One region of the Inquilinus ginsengisoli genome, then DNA from elsewhere that is predicted to be linked to it. Evidence: riboswitches for the same ligand, from Rfam matches in the RefSeq annotation. Region 1 holds a riboswitch; each other region holds the start of a gene.
The links. Region 1 has a riboswitch for cobalamin ahead of E9232_RS31890 (ABC transporter substrate-binding protein). Riboswitches for the same ligand answer to the same signal wherever they lie in the genome.

Region 1 (6,232 bases):
TGCGGGCGGCCGACACCGCCCGGCTCGACCTCGTGCCCCAGGCCGCCGGCTTCCTGGCGGCCGCCCTCGGCCTGTCGCGGATGTTCCGCGACGATCTGGAGCAGCTGGACGCCAGCATGGTGCTCTACGATGCCTTGTATCGCTGGTGCAGGGACGCGACCGAGGAAACCCACAACTGGCCCTCCACCACCAAGCCGGCGTGAGGGCGGATCATGTCCACGATTTCGACAGCGGCCTCCGGATCCTCGGAGGCCGCCCGGCCCAGTTTCGGCGAGGCGCTGAAGGTCTGGGCCAGGATCGGTCTTCTCAGCTTCGGGGGGCCGGCCGGCCAGATCGCGCTGATGCACCGGATGCTGGTGGATGAGCGGCGCTGGATCGGCGAGCAGCGGTTCCTGCATGCGCTGAACTATTGCATGCTGCTGCCGGGACCGGAGGCGCAGCAGCTGGCGATCTACATCGGCTGGCTGCTGCACCGGACGGCGGGCGGGCTGGTGGCCGGCATCCTGTTCGTGCTGCCGGGCGCGTTCGTGATGCTCGGCCTCAGCATCCTCTATGCCTGCTTCCGGCAGGTGCCTGTGGTCGACGCGATCTTCTTCGGCGTGAAGGCCGCGGTCCTGGCCGTGGTCATAGAGGCTGTGATCCGCATCGGCCGCCGGGCGCTCAAAAATCGCGCGATGATCGCCATCGCAGCGGCGGCCTTCGTCGGCATCTATGCGCTAAGGATACCCTTTCCGATCATCGTGCTCGCGGCCGGCATCATCGGCTGGATCGGCAGCAGGCATGCGCCGGCATCCTTCACCGGCGCCGGTCACAAGGCCGGTGCAGCGGGGCCAGCCTTTGTCGGTGTGGTCGACGCGATGTTCGAGCGCGGCGAACTGACCCATGCCGAGCCGTCCTGGTCCCGCGCCGTTCGGGTGCTGGCGATCTGGCTGCCCCTCTGGTTGGGGCCGGTCGTGCTGGTGTGGGCGTTCACAGGCTCAGCCAGCGTGTGGACCCAGATCGGCGGCTTCTTCAGCACGATGGCCGTGATCACTTTCGGCGGCGCCTATGCCGTGCTGGCCTATGTCGCCCAGGCGGCCGTCGACACGTTCGGCTGGCTCGGGCCGGGGGAGATGGCCGACGGTCTCGGCCTGGCCGAGACGACGCCGGGGCCCCTCATCATGGTGCTCCAGTTCGTCGGCTTTCTCGCGGCGTTCCGAGACCCCGGCGGGTTGAACCCGATCGTCGCCGGCGGCCTCGGCGCCCTTCTCACCACATGGGTCACCTTCGCCCCATGCTTCATGTGGATCTTCCTCGGTGCGCCCTATGTCGAGACGCTGCGCGGCAACCGCGCCGTCTCTGCGGCGTTGTCGGCCATCACCGCTGCCGTGGTCGGGGTCATCCTCAACCTGGCCCTTTGGTTCGCGCTGCATGTGATGTTCCGCGCGGTGGTGACGGTCGAGGTACTCGGCGTCGGCCCCGACCTGCCCGTCCTCTCGTCTCTGGACTGGCGGGCCGCCTGCCTGGCCGGGGCCTCGATGGTTGCCATGCTGCACTTCAGGGTCGGCATGATCCCGACGCTGATCGGCAGCGCAGCCGCCGGGGCCGCGCTCTTGTGGCTGACGGCGTGAGGAGGAATTCAGGCCAGCAGCGAGGCCAGGGCGGTGAGGCCGATCCCGGTCAGGAACGGCCAGCCGAGATGGCGGCCGCGGCTGGAGATGGCGGTGAACGCCCCGATGGCGGTGAAGGCTGCGCCGGTCGCGGCCGCCGCCCACCAGCGCACCGCCACCGGGGCCAGCACCAGCGCCAGCAGGATCACGGCGATGACCGCCCAGGCGATGCTGGTGATGTGCCAGGCGAAGCGCAGCACGAACCGGGCCAGGCGGTTGGCCAGGATGCCGTCGCGGCGGGTCAGCAGCGGGCCGATCAGCCGCCTTTCGCCCGCTACCGAATGCACGGCGGCGGTGACGATCAGCAGCAGCGCCGCGAGAAGAAGCAGGCCGTCCGCCATGCGGCGACTCCCTGTCCGATGCGATGCCGCCCGGCGGCCGTGCCGGGCCTAGAACCGGTCGAGCAGACTGGGGACCCGGGCCGTCTGCGGCCATGCTTCGGCCAGCGGTGCCTCGGGATGCAGCCGCTCGACCGCCAGATCGACGCGGGCGCGGATCAGGCGGTAGCCGAACTGCCGCAGCACGTCGGCCAGCGCCGCGCGCAGCTGGACGTCGCCCAGGGTCAGCCGCTCCGGCGGGGCCGCGACGGCGACCGGCCCATAGGCCAGGCGCCCGGCCGGCTCGCTCCACCAGCCGGCGATGCCGACCCGGCGCAGCGCCGCCAGGAAGCGGTAGACCGTGGCCAGGCTGATCCGCGGATCCAGCCGTCGCGCCCGGCCCAGGATCTCCTGGGCGTCGAGCGCGCGCTCGGCCTCGGCCAGCACCGCCAGCAGGATGCGGCGCGGCCGGGTCGGCCGCAGCCCGGCATCGCGCAGCCGAGCCTCGGCCGGGGCCGATAGGGTCGCTATGGGAAGGGCAGGGGCGGGGCTCATGCCGCCGCCCTCAGCCGCGCCGGATCTCGGCCGCGGCGCGGGCCAGGATCTCGACGATCTGGGTCTCGGCCTCGGCATCGCCGTCGATCTTGTGCCCGGCGACCTCGCGCAAATTGTCCAGCGCCGCATGGACCAGCGCCGGCAGCCGGCTGGACCGCTCGCGGTCGCCGCCGAACGCCCGGTTCACCCGGGCCATCTTCTCGCCGATGGCGAACAGGCGGCCGAGGATGGCATCGACGATCGACCGGTTCTCCTCGATATAGGCCCGGCCTTCGGGGGTGATGGTGTACAGCTTCTTGGTGCCCTCGGTCTCGACCGTGACGTAGCCGGCCTCCTCGAGATAGGTCAGCGTCGGGTACACCACGCCGGGGCTCGGGCTGTACCAGCCGGCGGTCTTCTCCTCGATCAGCTTGATGATCTCGTAGCCGTGGCGCGGCTGCTCCGCGATCAGAGTCAGCGCCACCAGGCGCAGGTCGCCATGCGCCAGCATCCGGCCGGCGCGCATCATGTCGCCGCCGCCGAAGCCGCGGCCGCCGCCTTCGCCGCCGCCGTGATGGCCGAACATCCGGCGGCCACGGCCCCCGGCCCACATCCCGTCGCCGCATTCGCCGCGCTGGCCACGATGGCCTCTCATTCCAAACATCGAAACTCTCCTTTAGAATTCGATATATCGGAAGATAGGTCTCTTTGAGATGGGTTTCAAGATATATCTAAAGATGTGTCTTCGGACCCTGCCTGCAAGAACCGCAGGGGCCGGGCAGCCTTGGCGTCCAGCGTCCATTGACCGCGCCGCGACGGGGGCGATACACATCGCCCCGACGGTTCCCGCACGGGATCAAAAGGGAACACGGTGACGCGCATCCGCGCGGAGTCCGTGGCTGCCCCCGCAACTGTCAGCGGATCGCCGAACGTCCTCGTGACGCCTCTCCGACGAGGCGCCATGCCACTGCTGGGTCCGAAGCCGGATCCGGTGGGAAGGCAGACGCGAAGCCAAGATCCGCGAGCCAGGAGACCTGCCGTCGCAGCGCAATCCGTTTCCCGGGCGGGGTGGCCCGGGCAGGAGGCATCATGACGGCCGTCCCCCACCGTACCTTTCGTTCGCTCATCCCGGCCGCGGCCGTCGCCGCCGCCCTGTTCGGCCTGGCGCCCGCCGCCTCGGCCGAACCGACGCACTATCCGTTGACCATCCGCAACTGCGGCGTCGACGTCACCTTTGCCAAGGCGCCGCAGCGGGCGGTGTCGATCGGGCAGAGCAGCACCGAGATCCTGCTGTCGCTCGGCCTCGCCGACCGCATCGTCGGCACCGCCGTGTGGTTCGGCCCGGTGCTGAAGGGCTACGAGGCGGCCAACGACAAGATCAAGCGCCTGGCCGACAACGACCCCAGCTTCGAATCCGTGGTGGGGCAGGAGCCCGACCTGGTGACCGCCCAGTATGAATGGCATGTCGGCCCCAACGGCTCGGTGGGCACGCGCGAGCAGTTCGCCGAGCTGGGCATCCCCACCTACGTCGCGCCGGCCGACTGCGTCGAGAAGGACAACGGCGGTGGCGGCGACGGCGTGCGCAAGCAGCTGTTCAGCATGGATCTGGTCTATCGGGAGGTCCACGACCTGGCGGCGATCTTCGATGTCGGCGACCGCGGCGACGCGCTGGTCGCCCGGCTGAAGCAGCGCGAGGCCGCCGCCATTGCCGAGGTCGCGGGCGTCAAGGGCAGCAACGTGCCGGTGGTGTTCTGGTTCTCCAGCAAGGAGGTCCAGGGCGATGCCTTCATGGCCGGCAAGAACGGCGTGCCCGCCTACATCATGCAGACGCTCGGCGCCCGCAACATCATCAAGACGGAAGAGGAATGGCCGTCGGTGAGCTGGGAGCAGGTCGCCGCCTCGGACCCCGCCATCATCGTGATCGCGGAGATGAGCCGCCGCCGCTATGCCGCCGACGACCCGGCGGTGAAGCTGAACTTCCTGGCGACCGACCCGGTGGTCAGCAAGCTGCCGGCGGTGCGCGACAGGCACTTCGTCCTGATAGACGTCCAGGCGATGGAGGCGTCGATCCGCGCGGTCGACGGCATCGAGGCGCTGGCGAACGGCATCAAGGCCTTCGGGCTGGCGAAGTGATCCGGGCGTGATCCGGGGGCCGATCCTCGGCGGTGGCTGGGGCCTGCGGGCCCTGGCCACGGTCCTCGCCGTGGCCGTGCTGGTCGCGGCCATCGGCGTCGCCGTGTCGATCGGCGAGATGGCGATTCCGCTGGCCACCACCTTCCAGGCGCTGGGCAACCGGCTGCTGGGCATGGGCTTCGCGCTCAGCCCGATCCAGGAAGGCGTAATCTGGGACTACCGGCTCAGCCGCGCCGTGGTGGCGGCCTGCAGCGGCGCGGCGCTGGCGCTGTCGGGCGCCATCCTGCAGGCGCTGCTGCGCAACCCGCTGGCGGAACCCTATGTCCTCGGCATCTCCGCCGGGGCGTCGACCGGCGCCGTCGCGGTGATGATCGCGGGATTCGGCGGCGGTGCCATCTCGCTCTCCGGCGGCGCCTTCATCGGCGCGGTGCTGGCCTTCGCCCTGGTGTCGCTGCTGGCGGCCGGGGCCGGGGGCGGCACCGACCGCATCATCCTGGCGGGGGTCGCCGGGTCGCAGCTGTTCAACGCCCTGACCTCCTATATCGTCACCACCTCGGCCAACGCCGAACAGGCGCGCGGCGTGATGTTCTGGCTGCTCGGCAGCCTCGGCGGCGTGCGCTGGCCGGACGCCCATGTCGCGGCGCCGGTCGCCCTGGCCGGCTTCGCCATCTGCATCCTGCACGCCCGGGCGCTCGACGCCTTCACCTTCGGGGCCGATGCCGCGGCGTCGCTCGGCATCGCCGTGACCCGGGTGCGTCTGGTGCTGTTCGGGGCCACCGCGGCGATGACCGCGACCATGGTCAGCATCGTCGGGTCGATCGGCTTCGTCGGGCTGGTCATCCCGCATGCGGCGCGCTTCCTGGTCGGGCCCGGCCATATCAGGCTGCTGCCGGCCTCGGCGATGATCGGCGCCATCTTCATGGTGCTGGCCGACATCGTCTCGCGCATCATCATCCCGCAGCAGATCCTGCCGATCGGCGTGGTCACCGCCCTGTTCGGCGCCCCGGCCTTCGCCATCATCCTCTACCGGGCGAGGCGGACGGCATGACCATCGCCACCCATGACGTGCGCTGGGCCGCCGGCGGCCGGATGATCGTCGATGGCGTCACCCTCGCGGCGGAGCCCGGCCGGATGCTGGGGCTGCTGGGGCCGAACGGCGCCGGCAAGTCGACCCTGCTGCGCCTGATCTGCCGCCTGCGCCGGGTGGCCAGCGGCGTGGTCACGCTGGGCGGGGCCGACATCGCCGGCCTGCCGCGCGCCGCCATCGCCCGCCGCGTCGCCCTGGTCGAGCAGCAGGCGGCGACCGACGCCCAGGTCACCGTGCTCGACGTCGTCCGCCTTGGCCGCACCCCGCATCGCGGCCCGCTGTCGCCCTGGACCGCACAGGACGACGCGGCGGTGGAGGACGCGCTGCTGCGCATGGGCATGGCCGGCAAGCGCGGCCAGCTGTGGCAGACCCTGTCGGGCGGTGAACGCCAGCGGGCGCAGATCGCCCGGGCCCTGGCGCAGACCCCGACCGAGCTCTTGCTGGACGAGCCGACCAACCATCTCGACGTGCAGCACCAGCTCGAGATCCTGGCGCTGGTCGGGCGGCTGCCG
Region 2 (6,232 bases), on a different contig from region 1:
GCATCCTCGGGCACATCGGCGACGGCATAGCCGGCGGCGGCCAGGGCGCGCAGCACCTCGACCGTCCCGGCCGGGGTGTCGAGGCCGACGCCGTTGCCGAGCCTGCCGTCGCGGTTCGGGTAGTTGGCCAGGATCAGTGCGACCCGGCGATCGGCCGCCGGCGTCCGCCGCAGTCCCGCCCAGGCGGCAGCGAGATCGGCCACGAAATCGATGCGGTCGGCCACCGGGCGGTAGGACACCACGGTGCATTCGGTCAGTGGATCCCAGCGTGCCTCCGACTTGAAGGACACGGCGCGGGTCAGTACCCGTCCGTCGATCTCGGTCAGGGCGACATTCATCGCCAGATCCTGGGCCGACAGGCCGCGCGTGCCGTCGCGCCACGCCGCCTCGCCCCCGCCGGCGAACACCACCTGCAGCACGGGGCAGTCGGCCGCGTCGAACGGCGTCGGCTGGGTCGGGCCGCCGGGGCTGGAGACAGCGAAGCTGGTGGCGTTGAGGATTACCGCCGGCGGATGGCGAGCGAAGGCCTCGGTGACCAGCTCGGCCGACACCGTGTCCTTCAGGCTGGAGACGAAGATCGGCAGCGGGTTCAGTCCCCGGGCCTGCAGCGCCGCGACCAGCGCATCGACCGGCGCCAGGTTCCCCGCCTGCACCAGGGCCCGGTAGAAGACGAGGCCGGTGACGGGGGCGTCGCCCGGCCACCGCCCGGCGATCTCCGCATAGGACGGATGGCGCAGGTCCGGCCAGTACAGCCCGGCGCGCAGCAGCGGCCGCGGTTCGGCCCATTGCAGGTCGCGGCCGGTCAGCGTCGCGGCATAGGCCAGGAAGCCGCGGGCGTTCTCGATGCCGCCTTCGACCAGATAGCGCCACAGCCGGCCCCGCGCCTCCTCCGGCAGGGTCGACAGCGCGTCGAGATCGGCATCCGGCTTGTCGTCGCCCGGCAGCACGGCCAGGGGGATGCCCTCGCGCCGGCAGGCGGCATGCACCTGCTCGATGCCGTAGCGCCAATAGCCGGCGCCGCCGAGCAGCCGCACCACCACCAGCTTCGCCCGGCTGACCACGTCGTCGACATAGGTGTCGACCGACAGGTTGTGGCCGAGCTGCAGCAGGTTGGCCAGCCGGACTGAGGGGAAATCCTCGCCGAAACCGGACCGCGCCGCCGACAGGCAGGCGAGTTCGGTGTCGGCCGCGGTCAGGACGACGATGTCGCCCGGACTCTGGCCGAGATCGACCGCCTCCGACCCGTCGGCGACGCTGCCCGGCTGGGTGGCGAGGAGATGCATCAGGCCGCGAGCGATGCGGTGATGGCGGCGCGGTCGAGGCCGCGTTCGCCGATCACCACCAGGGTGGTGCCGCGGGCCTCGTCGGCGCGCCACGGGCGGTCGTAGTAATGCTGGATCCGGCCGCCCACCGCCTGGACCACCAGGCGCATCGGCTTGCCCTCGACCGCGGCGAAGCCCTTCAGCCGCAGGATGTCATGCGCCTCGATCACCGGCTTCAGCTTGCGCGTCAGGGCGTCGGGGTCGGTCACGGCGCCGAGATCGACATGGAAGCTCTCGAAATCATCGTGGTCGTGCTCGTCCTCGGCATCGTGATGCGAGGGGCGCGCCGCCAGATCGTCCTCGGCCGCGGAGCCGAGGCCCAGCAGCACCGCGGCGTCGATCGCGCCGTGGCGGGCCTTGACCACCTTGACCCCCGGGCGCAGCTGCGCGGCCAGCTCGGCGGACACCGTCGCTAGCCCGGCCTCATCCAGCAGGTCGGTCTTGTTCAGGATCACCATGTCGGCGCAGGCGAGCTGGTCCTCGAACAGCTCCTCCAGCGGGTTGTCATGGTCCAGCCCCTCGTCGGCCGCGCGCTGGGCGGCCAGCGCCTCCTCGTCCAGCGCGAAGCGGCCCTCGGACATGGCGGCGCCGTCGATCACGGTGATGACGCCGTCGACCGTGACCCGAGTGCGGATCTCGGGCCAGCCGAACGCCTTGACCAGCGGCTTCGGCAGGGCCAGGCCGCTGGTCTCGATCACGATGTGGTCCGGCGGCTCGGCGCGGTTCAGCAGCTTCTCGATGGTCGGGATGAAGTCGTCGGCCACGGTGCAGCAGATGCAGCCATTGGCCAGCTCCACCACATCCTCCTCGCGGCAGGTGGCGTCGCCGCAGCTGCGCAGCAGGTCGCCATCGACCCCGACATCGCCGAACTCGTTGATGATCAGGGCCAGCCGGCGGCCATTCGCGGTCTGCAGCAGGTGGCGGATCAGCGTGGTCTTGCCGGCGCCGAGGAAGCCGGTGATGACGGTGGCGGGGATCTTGGCGGGCATGCGGTCTCTCTCAGGCGGATTTCAGGGTTAGGGGAAGGCCGGCGGCGACGAAGACGACGGAGGGAACCACGGCCGCCACGGCCTGGTGCAGGCGCCCGGCATGGTCGCGGAAGGCGCGGGCCAGGGCGTTGTCGGGGACGATGCCGAGCCCGACCTCGTTCGAGACCAGCACCACGGGGCCGGCCGGCGCCGCCAGCCAGCGCACCAGCCGGTCGGTCTCATCAGCGATGTCGCGGTCGGCATGCATGAGGTTGGACAGCCACAGCGTCAGGCAGTCGACCAGCACGGCGTGGCCGGGGCCGGCGACCTTGTCCAGGGTCTCGACCAGCTCCAGCGGCGCCTCGACCGTGCGCCAGCGCGAGCCGCGCTGTTCCTGGTGGCGGGAGATGCGCTCGACCATCTCGGCGTCCCAGGCCTCGGCGGTGGCGAGATAGATGCAGTCGCCGGGCTGGCTCTCGACCAGCGCCTCGGCATGGCGGCTCTTGCCCGAACGGGCGCCGCCCAGCACCAGCGTCGCTGCCGGCAGACTAGCCACTGATAGCTCGATGCTGCACGCCTCGCCCTTCCGGTCGGCCGGCCAGGGCAATCGGACGCCGGAGACGGTGCCCGGAAGGCGCCATGCATCCCGCGCCACCGGTTCACCCCGCCCGGCGGTTCGCACGCATCGCCTCGCCGGCAGGTCTCCTGGCTCGCGGGTCGTCGCCTGCCTCCGCCTTCCCGGCCATCGGCCAGTGGCTGTCGGAGTTGGGCTCGCCGCCTACAGTTGCGGGGGCAGCCGCGGATCAGGCCTCCTGAAAGGATAGACCGTCCCGCGTTCCCTTTTCATCCCCTCGGGCGTCCGCCCTTGGGGAACCAGCTGCGCGATGGCCGCACAGTAGGAGGCGCGGGCAAGGGGGTCAACGGCGCCGAAGCGTCACGACGCCTTGCCGGTGTCGCCGGCGGAGCGCAGCCGCTGGGCGTAGACGTTGATCACCAGGGCCGCGAGCAGGATCAGGCCGCGGATCAGGATCTTCAGGAAGCTGTCGATGTTGACGTGGTCCAGCCCGTTGTTCAGCACGCCCAGGATGAACAGCCCGATGATGGTGTTGCCGATGCCGCCGCGGCCGCCGAACAGGCTGGTGCCGCCGACCACCACCGCGGCGATGGCGTCGAGCAGGAAGGTGTCGAACTCGTTCTGCTGGGCGCTGCCGAAATAGGCGACGCCGAGCATGCCGGCGATGCCGGAGCAGACGGCCGAGATCACCATCACCGCGCCGACGATGACCCGGACGTTGACGCCGGAATACTCCGCCGCCTCGCGGTTGCCGCCCACCATGTAGACGTAGCGGCCGAAGCGCGTGTAGGTCAGCACCAGGTGCCCGGCCAGCAGCATGATGGCGGCCACGATCACGATCCATGGGATGCCGCCGATCGAGCCGGAGCCCAGGGTGACCACCAGCGGCGGCACGGCATAGGCGATCTGGCCGCGCACCAGCATGGCGCAGATCCCCGCGCCGATCTGCATCATGGCCAGGGTCATGATGAAGGACGGGATGCCGATCCGCGTCACCCCCACCGCGTTGACCAGGCCCAGCAGGGCGCAGCCGGCGAGCGCGATCACGATCGCCAGCCAGCCCGGCAGCGGCACGTTGGCGATGGTGACGTAGGTTTCCTGCGCGGTCAGGAAGGCGACGATGATGCCGGTGGCGTTGGCGATGCTGGCCACCGACAGGTCGATCTCGGCGCACAGGATCACGAAGGTCAGGCCGACGGCGATCACCGCCGTCACCGAGATCTGGTTCAGGATGTTGCTGAAATTGTCGACCGTCAGGAAGGACGGGCTGGCGATGCTGAAGAAGCCGACCAGGATGATCAGGGTGATGAACGGCGCGATGTTGCGCAGCTGCCCGCCCAGCATCCCGCCGAGCCGGGAGGCGGTGCCGCGGACCGGCGGTTTGGCTGACGCGTCCATGCGATTCCCCTGCTCCACCATCATGCCGCCTCGAGCAGGCGGTCCTTGCTGACCATGCCGCCGGCGAATTCGCGGGTGATGCCGCCCTTGCGCATCACCAGGATGCGGTCGGCGAGCGACAGCACCGTCTCCGGCTCGGCCGACACCACCACCACGCCGATGCCCCGGTCGCGCAGGCCGCGCACGATCCGGACCACATCCTCCTTGGCGCCGACATCCATGCCGCGGGTCGGCTCGCTCAAGATCAGCACCTTGGGCGTGAAGGTCAGCCACTTCGCCAGGGCGACCTTCTGCTGGTTGCCGCCGGACAGGGCGCCGAGATGCGCGTCGACATGCGGGGTGCGGATGCGCAGCTCCTCGACCCGCTCGCGGGCGATGCGCCGCTCCGACTCCGGGCTCAGCAGCCAGCGCGACACCCGGTCCAGGATGGCGATCGAGGTGTTCTTGTAGATCGGCTCGTGGTGGAACAGCATCGCCCGCCGGCTTTCCGGCACGAAGGCGATGCCGGCGCGGCGGGCGACGGCGGTGCTGCGCAGCCGCACGGCCCGGCCGGCGACCCGGATCCGGCCCTGGTCGGGCTGCAGCTTGCCGAACAGGGTGCGCGCCAGCTCCAGCTGGCCGCAGCCCATGAAGCCGTAGATGCCCAGCACCTCGCCCGCCCGCACCTCCAGCGAGATGTCGTTGTAGAAGCGGTCGGCCGACAGTCCTTCCGCCGCCAGCACCACCGGGGCGCCGGGCTTGGAGTCGAGCCGGATCTCGCCGGTGTAGCTTTCCTCCAGCTCGCCGTGGCCGGCGCCGATCATGTGCTCGATCAGCGCCGCCTTGTCGGTCTCGGCGGCGCGGGCGCTGAGGATGCGGCGGCCGTTGCGGAACACGGTGACGGCGTCGGACACCTTCAGGATGTCGTCGAGGAAATGCGAGATGAAGACGAAGCTGCGGCCCTCCTCGCGCAGCCGCCGCAGCACGCCGAACAGGCGCTCGATCTCCGGCGGCGACAGCGCCGAGGTCGGCTCGTCCAGGATGATGATGCGGGCGCCGGAGAACAGCACCCGGGCGATCTCGATCAGCTGCTGCAGCCCGATCGGCAGCGCCCCGGCTGGCGTGCGCGGGTCGACGTCGATGCCCAGCCGGCGGATCTGCTCGCCCGCCGCCTTGCGCATCCCGGCCCAGTCGACGATGCCGAAGCGGCCGACCGGCTGGGTGCCGAGGAACACGTTCTCGGCGACGCTGAGGTCCGGCACGATGCTCAACTCCTGATGCACCATGCCTACCCCGGCGGCGGCCGCGTCGCGGGCCGAGCGGAAGCGGACGGCCCGCCCCTCGATCCGCATCTGCCCGTCATAGTCGGCATGCACGCCGGCGATGATCTTCATCAGCGTCGACTTGCCGGCGCCGTTCTCGCCGACGAGGCCATGGATCTCGCCGGCCTCGAGCGTGAAGTCGACCTCCCGCAGCGCCCGGACGCCGCCGAACGACTTCGAGATGCCGCTCAGCTCGAGCAACGGAGTCTGGGTCATGGCGCGGGCCTGTCCATTCTTCGAGACGTCTTCCGGACGCCCGCCTCCATCGTCATTGCGAGGAGGCGAAGCCGACGAAGCAATCCATGGCGCCGATGCGGGCTGCCCCATGGATTGCTTCGCTGCGCTCGCAATGACGATCCTTTCACGACCGATCGGCTGCGATCAGATCAGGAAGTGATCCTGCATCCACTGCATGCCGGCGGCGTTGGCCTTGGTGACCACGGGACCGTCGGTGACGACCGATTTCGGGATGCCTTCGCCGGTCTTCTCACCGCCGGTCACGGCCGCGACCCCCGCCACCACGGCGCCGCCATGGATGCGGCAGGACGGGTTGCGCACGGTCGCGAACATGCGGCCTTCCGAGACCGCCTGGATCGCCGGTGGCATGGCGTCGACGCCGCCGATCAGGATGTCGGTGCGGTTGTGCGCCTTCATCACGTTGTAGGCGGC
Region 3 (6,232 bases), on a different contig from region 1:
GTGACGTAGCGCGCCTGCCCGCCGATCCAGCCGCCCATGTCGACATAGCCATAGGCGCCGCCGGCGCGGGCCGGGTTGACCGTGAGGCAGACGCCGGTGTCCTGCGAGCGGCAGGTGCGGCAGCGGCCGCAGGCGACGTTGAACGGCACCGAGACGACATCGCCGACCTCGAGCATCTCGACATCGGCGCCGGTCTCGATCACCTCGCCGGTGATCTCATGGCCGAGCACGAGGCCGGCCGGGGCCGTGGTGCGGCCGCGGACCATATGCTGGTCCGACCCGCAGATGTTGGTCGACAGCACCTTCAGGATGACGGCGTGGCCGATCTTGCGGCCGCTGGGGGCTGCCAGCCTGGCGTCGTCGATGTCCTGGACCTCGACCTTGCCGGGCCCGAGATACACCACGCCTCTGTTCTTGCTCATCTTCGTCTCCTCCCAAGGACTCTGTCGTGATTTGAACCGGGCCCGGGGAGACGCGTCCCCCTGGGTCCGGCTAGAGGGTCGAACTCGCTCGCGGGCCGTCGCCGAGGACGGCCTGGAACAGCAGGCGAAGGTGCTCCGCCTCCGCGGCCAGCGGCATCCGCCGGTCCAGCCGGGCGATCTCGCGCCGCGCCGCCGCCTCGACATCCGCATCGGCCGGAAGCCACATCAGCCAGTCGAGGAACACCTGCTCCGGCGGCGGCAGGGCCGAGACCGCCTCCGCGATCCGTGGACAGGGCCGGCTGACGGGCGCGACGCTTCTGCCGCTCATGGTCAGGCCTCGATCTCGATGGCCGAGAGCGGCTTGGAGCAGCAGGCGAGGATGAAGCCGTCCTCGATCTCGTGGTCGAGGATGCCGCCATTGTGGTTCATCTCGACGGTGCCGGAGAGCTTCTTCACCCGGCAGGTGCCGCACAGGCCGAGTTCGCAGGCCGCGGGGATGCGCACGCCCGAGGCCCGGGCGGTCTGCAGCACGGTCTGGCCCGGCAGGCAGTCGCCGGTCACATCGGACAGGGCGAAGCGGACCGGCGTCGGCGCCACGATCGGCTCACCCGGCACGCCCTCCAGGGGCTCGGTGACGGGCGCGGCCGGGGCCTCGGGCGGCGGCGCGCCGAAGCTCTCCTGGTGGTAATGCGCCATGTCGAAGCCGGCGGCGCCCAGCATCTCGCGCACCGCGCGCATGAACGGGTCCGGCCCGCAGCAGAACACCTCGCGGTCGCGGAAATCCTGGACCAGCAGCGGCATGCGCACCGCGTCGATCCGGCCCATATGGCCGAACCAGCTTTCGCGCGACGACCGCTCCTCGATCAGGAAGCCGAGCGACAGGCCGGGCATGCGGCTGCCCAGCAGCTCCAGCTCCTTGCGGAAGATGATGTCCTCGGGCCGGCGCGCGCAGTTGACGAAGGCGACATCGGTCCACGGCGCGCAGTCGTTCAGCCAGCGCAGCATCGACATCATCGGGGTGATGCCGGACCCGGCCGAGATGAACAGGTACTTGCCGGAGGGGTGGTTGTGATGGGTGAAGTCGCCGGCCGGCCCATAGGCCTTGATGCGGGTGCCCGGCGTCAGATGGTCGAACATCCAGCGCGTGCCGATGCTGCCCGGCTGCGCCTTGACCGTGACGGAAATCGAGAACGGGCGCGACGGGCTGGACGACAGCGTGTAGGTCCGCATCACCAGCTCGTCGCCGACCGGCAGCTCCAGCGTCACGAACTGGCCCGGCTGGTAGCGGAACCAGGTCTGGTTGTCGGAGCGGAAGGTGAAGGTCTTCACCTCCGGCGCCTCGTCGAACACGCCGACGCATTCCAGCACCTGGAGCCGGTCGTTCCACGGCACCATCTGGTCGAGATGGCGGTAGAGCGGGAGATCCCCCGTCACTGCGTTCACGACCGCCTCCCCTTCACGCGACCCGCAGGCGCGGTTTGCTGCCCTCGGCCAGGCGCGGCTCCATGAACCGGGTGTACCAGTCGACGAACTGGATCACCCCGCCCTCATGCATCTCGGAATAGGGGCCGGGCTCGTAGGATGGCGACTGGATGCCGAACGCATTCTCCTCGACGATCCGGCGGTCCTGGTCGTTGGTCTCGGTCCAGACATGGGTCAGCTCGGCCAGGTCGTAGTCGACGCCCTCGACCGCATCCTTGTGGACCAGCCATTTGGTCGTCACCGCCGTCTCGGTGGCGCTGATCGGCAGCACCCGGAAGGTCACGGCGTGGTCGATCAGCACGTGGTTCCAGGTGGTGGGGTAGTGGTACAGCATCAGCGCGCCGATGCGGTCGGCGGTGACCTGGTCGGACAGGCCGCGCTTCACCGCCCGCCTGCCGGTCATGGTGTAGCTGACCGCGTCGCGCAGCAGCGGCGCCCGGGTGGCGCGGAACTGCCCGGCCGGGTCGATGCGGAACTTCGCCTCCAGGCCGGCCGCCTCGCACTTGGCCCAATGCGCCACCATCTCGGGGTCGCTGTCGGCGCCGGCGACGCCGGTGACGTTCGGCGCCTCGGGGAAGGTCTTGCACAGCTCGGGATGGTTGGCCACGCAGTGATAGCACTCGCGGTTGTTCTCCCAGACCAGCTTCCAGTTGCCCTTCTCGATGATGGTGCTCTCGAAGGCGATCTTGGCATCGGCCAGTCGGTGCGGCAGGAAATACGGCTCCATCAGCGCGCGGAACGGCGCGAAATCCGCCGGCTGGTCGGCCAGGCAGATGAAGATGTAGCCGCCGACGCTTTCGCAGGCGACCGGCTTCAGCCCGTACTGGGTCTTGTCGAAGCCATCGGCCATCTGGCGGGCGAACAGCAGGCTGCCGTCGAGGTCGTAGGTCCACTGGTGATAGGGGCAGACCAGCCGGGCCGACGTGCCCTTCTGCGCGGAACAGACGCGGCTGCCGCGATGCCGGCAGGCGTTGTGGAAGGCGCGGATCCGGCCGCCCTGGTCGCGCACCAGCACCACCGGATAGGCGCCGACCTGCACCGTGAAGTACTGGCCCGGCTTCGCCAGCTCGCAATCATGGCCGACGAACAGCCAGTCGCGGTACCAGATCATCTCCATATCGAGCCGGAAGAAATCCGGGTCGGTGTAAAAGGGCTGTTCAAGGCTGAAGCCGTCCCGGTGGCTGCGGAGCAGCCTCAGCATCGTGTCGCGCGCGTCCATCGTCCGTCCCCGGGCCTTCGAAGGACTGGTCGGATGGGCGAGAGGAGGGAATGGTGCGCGCCCGTCAGGTCTTGGGACCGGCCCGCTGCACACTGCCTCTTGACCGCCCACCGCGATCAGTCGAGTTCACCATGCCCAAGGCTGGTTTCCGGGCTTCGGAGCCGTCCTTTCGGACCGTCTCGACACCTTCCCGGGCTTGCGTCGCCCAGTGGTCTCGGTCGAGACGACGTGCTCCGCCACCGTTGCGGGGGCAGCGCCGGCGTTGAACCGGCTTCCCAATTCTCCGCCGGACCTCCCAGGCCAGCGGCACCTTGAACATCCCGATTGAAGCATGCCCCCGGCCGGTCGAGGCTCGTGAAAGCGACATTCCCTTTCCGGCCGGCGACACGGGCGGGGAAGACGAAGCGGTTTTCGGACGCGGAGGCGCGACGGACATAAAAAATGGCGGCCGGCCCTGGTGAGGACCGGCCGCCATGGTGGTGAGTCCAGCGGTTACTGGCAGGCTTCGCAGGTCGGGTCGTCGATCGGGCAGACCATCGGCGCGCCGTCGGCCATCGTCAGGTCGTCGGTGCCGAAGGCGGAGGTGGCCACCACCGGAGCAGGCACCACCACGATCGGCGCCGCGGCGACCGCAGCCGGCGCCGCGGCGACCGGCGCGCTGGCGACGGCGTTCAGCTTGCCGTCGGTGCCCTTCAGCGTCGACTTCTCGACATGGGTCGCGCTCATCGCCCGGAGATAGTAGGTGGTCTTCAGGCCGCGCTTCCACGCCAGCCGGTACAGCGCGTCCAGCTTCTTGCCGTTGGGGTTGGCGATATACAGGTTCAGCGACTGGGCCTGGTCGATCCACTTCTGCCGGCGCGACGCCGCCTCGACCAACCAGCTGGCATCGATCTCGAAGGCGGTGGCGTACAGCGCCTTGAGGTCGTCCGGCACCCGGTCGATGGCGCCGAGGCTGCCGTCGAAATACTTGAGGTCCGAGATCATCACCTCGTCCCACAGGCCGAGCGCCTTGAGATCACGCACCAGGCCGGGATTCACCACCGTGAAATCGCCCGACATGTTGGCCTTGACGTAGAGGTTGCGGAACGCCGGCTCGATCGACTGGGCCACGCCGCAGATGTTGGAGATGGTCGCAGTCGGCGCGATCGCCATGGTGTTGGAGTTGCGCATGCCGGTGCTGCGCACCCGATCGCGCAGCCCGTCCCAGTCCAGCGTCTTGGAGCGGTCCATCTCCAGCACGCCGCCGCGGGCTTCGGCCAGCAGCTCGATCGAGTCGATCGGCAGGATGCCGCGGCTCCACAGCGAGCCCTCGAAGGACGGGTAGCGCCCGCGCTCGGCCGCCAGCTCCACCGATGCGGCGATGGTGTGATAGCTGATCACCTCCATGCTCTCATCGGCGAAGCGCACCGCCTCGTCCGACGCGATCGGCAGCCGCAGCGCCTGCAGCGCGTCCTGGAAGCCCATGATGCCGAGCCCGACCGGGCGGTGCCGCAGGTTGGAGCGGCGGGCTTCCGGGATGGTGTAGAAGTTGATGTCGATGACGTTGTCCAGCATCCGCATCGCGGTGCGGATGGTGCGCTCCAGCCGCGCCCGGTCCAGGCCGCGCTCGCCGACATGGTTGGCGAGGTTGATCGAGCCGAGATTGCAGACCGCGACCTCGTCATCCGAGGTGTTCAGCGTGATCTCGGTGCACAGGTTCGAGGAGTGCACCACGCCGACATGGCCCTGCGGCGAGCGGATGTTGCAGGGGTCCTTGAACGTGACCCAGGGGTGGCCGGTCTCGAACAGCATGGTCAGCATACGGCGCCACAGGTCGAGCGCGCGGACCTGCTTGTGCACGCGGATCTCGCCGCGGGCGGCCTTGGCCTCATAGGCCTCGTAGGCGGTCTTAAACGCCGGGCCGTAGAGGTCGTGCAGGTCGGGCACCTCGTCCGGCGAGAACAGGGTCCAGGCGCCATCGGCCTCGACCCGCTGCAGGAACAGGTCCGGCACCCAGTTGGCGGTGTTCATGTCATGGGTGCGGCGGCGATCGTCGCCGGTGTTCTTGCGCAGGTCGAGGAATTCCTCGATGTCGACGTGCCAGGTCTCGAGATAGGCGCAGACCGCGCCCTTGCGCTTGCCGCCCTGGTTGACCGCGATGGCGGTGTCGTTGGCGACCTTCAGGAACGGCACGACGCCCTGCGACTGGCCGTTGGTGCCGCGGATATGGGCGCCCAGGCCGCGCACCCGGGTCCAGGAATTGCCCAGGCCGCCGGCGTATTTGGACAGCAGCGCGTTGTCCTTCACCGCCTTGAAGATGCCGTCGAGGTCGTCGGCGATCGAGGTCAGGAAGCAGGAGGACAGCTGCGGCCGCGGCGTGCCGGCGTTGAACAGCGTCGGGGTCGAGCACATGAAATCGAAGGAGGAGATCAGGTCGTAGAACTCGATCGCCCGCGCCTCGCGGTCGATCTCCCGCGCGGCCAGCCCCATGGCGACGCGCATGAAGAACACCTGCGGCAGCTCGAAGCGGATGCCCTCGGTCTGCAGGAAGTAGCGGTCGTACAGGGTCTGCAGCCCGAGGAACTGGAACTGCAGGTCGCGCTCCGGTTTCAGCGCCGCGGCGAGCTTCTTCAGGTCGTAGCGCGCCAGCTCCGGGTCCAGCAGGTCGACCGCGATGCCCTTCTTCACATAGGCCGGGAAGTATTCGGCATAGCCCTCGACCATCTCGGCATGGGTGGCGCGGGTCGGCCGGCCATGGACGAAGGACAGCGCCTCGTGCCGCAGCAGGTCGAGCAGCAGCCGGGCGCTGACCTGGCTGTAGTTCGGCTCGGTCTCGATCAGGGTGCGCGCCGCCATGATCGGCGCCAGGGCCAGCTCGGCCTCGCTGATGCCGTCATAGAGGTTGCGGCGGGTCTCGGTCAGCACCGGCTCGGCCGCGACGTCGGCGAGGCCGGCGCAGGCCTCCTCGACCAGCCGCACCAGGCGGGCCTGGTCCAGGGGCGCGCGGCTGCCGTCGGCCGCGGTGACGTTGAGCACCGCCGCCACCGGCGAGGCCTCGACCCGTGCCGCGGCCGCCGCCCGCTCGCGCGCCCGCTCGGCCCGGTACAGGACATAGGCCCGGGCGACCTTG

Region 2: linked by a shared signal. The riboswitch ahead of cobU (bifunctional adenosylcobinamide kinase/adenosylcobinamide-phosphate guanylyltransferase) and the one ahead of E9232_RS31890 (ABC transporter substrate-binding protein) in region 1 are both predicted to bind cobalamin.
Region 3: linked by a shared signal. The riboswitch ahead of E9232_RS13815 (aromatic ring-hydroxylating oxygenase subunit alpha) and the one ahead of E9232_RS31890 (ABC transporter substrate-binding protein) in region 1 are both predicted to bind cobalamin.

Annotation. Positions count from the first base shown of each region.
Region 1 is NZ_JAVDPW010000014.1:100,428-106,659, forward strand. It holds gene E9232_RS31865 (chromate resistance protein ChrB domain-containing protein) at 1-203, shown strand, start outside; gene chrA (chromate efflux transporter) at 213-1,610, shown strand; gene E9232_RS31875 (hypothetical protein) at 1,619-1,990, opposite strand; gene E9232_RS31880 (Fur family transcriptional regulator) at 2,039-2,521, opposite strand; gene E9232_RS31885 (PadR family transcriptional regulator) at 2,532-3,155, opposite strand; cobalamin riboswitch at 3,324-3,556, shown strand; gene E9232_RS31890 (ABC transporter substrate-binding protein) at 3,590-4,633, shown strand; gene E9232_RS31895 (FecCD family ABC transporter permease) at 4,641-5,681, shown strand; gene E9232_RS31900 (ABC transporter ATP-binding protein) at 5,678-6,232, shown strand, end outside.
Region 2 is NZ_JAVDPW010000006.1:533,414-539,645, reverse strand. It holds gene cobN (cobaltochelatase subunit CobN) at 1-1,283, opposite strand, end outside; gene cobW (cobalamin biosynthesis protein CobW) at 1,283-2,311, opposite strand; gene cobU (bifunctional adenosylcobinamide kinase/adenosylcobinamide-phosphate guanylyltransferase) at 2,322-2,846, opposite strand; cobalamin riboswitch at 2,969-3,183, opposite strand; gene E9232_RS19555 (ABC transporter permease) at 3,225-4,262, opposite strand; gene E9232_RS19550 (sugar ABC transporter ATP-binding protein) at 4,283-5,779, opposite strand; gene E9232_RS19545 (sugar ABC transporter substrate-binding protein) at 5,945-6,232, opposite strand, start outside.
Region 3 is NZ_JAVDPW010000004.1:472,171-478,402, forward strand. It holds gene fdhA (formaldehyde dehydrogenase, glutathione-independent) at 1-422, opposite strand, end outside; gene E9232_RS13805 (hypothetical protein) at 493-750, opposite strand; gene E9232_RS13810 (FAD-binding oxidoreductase) at 753-1,865, opposite strand; gene E9232_RS13815 (aromatic ring-hydroxylating oxygenase subunit alpha) at 1,879-3,123, opposite strand; cobalamin riboswitch at 3,246-3,452, opposite strand; gene E9232_RS13820 (ribonucleoside-diphosphate reductase subunit alpha) at 3,616-6,232, opposite strand, start outside.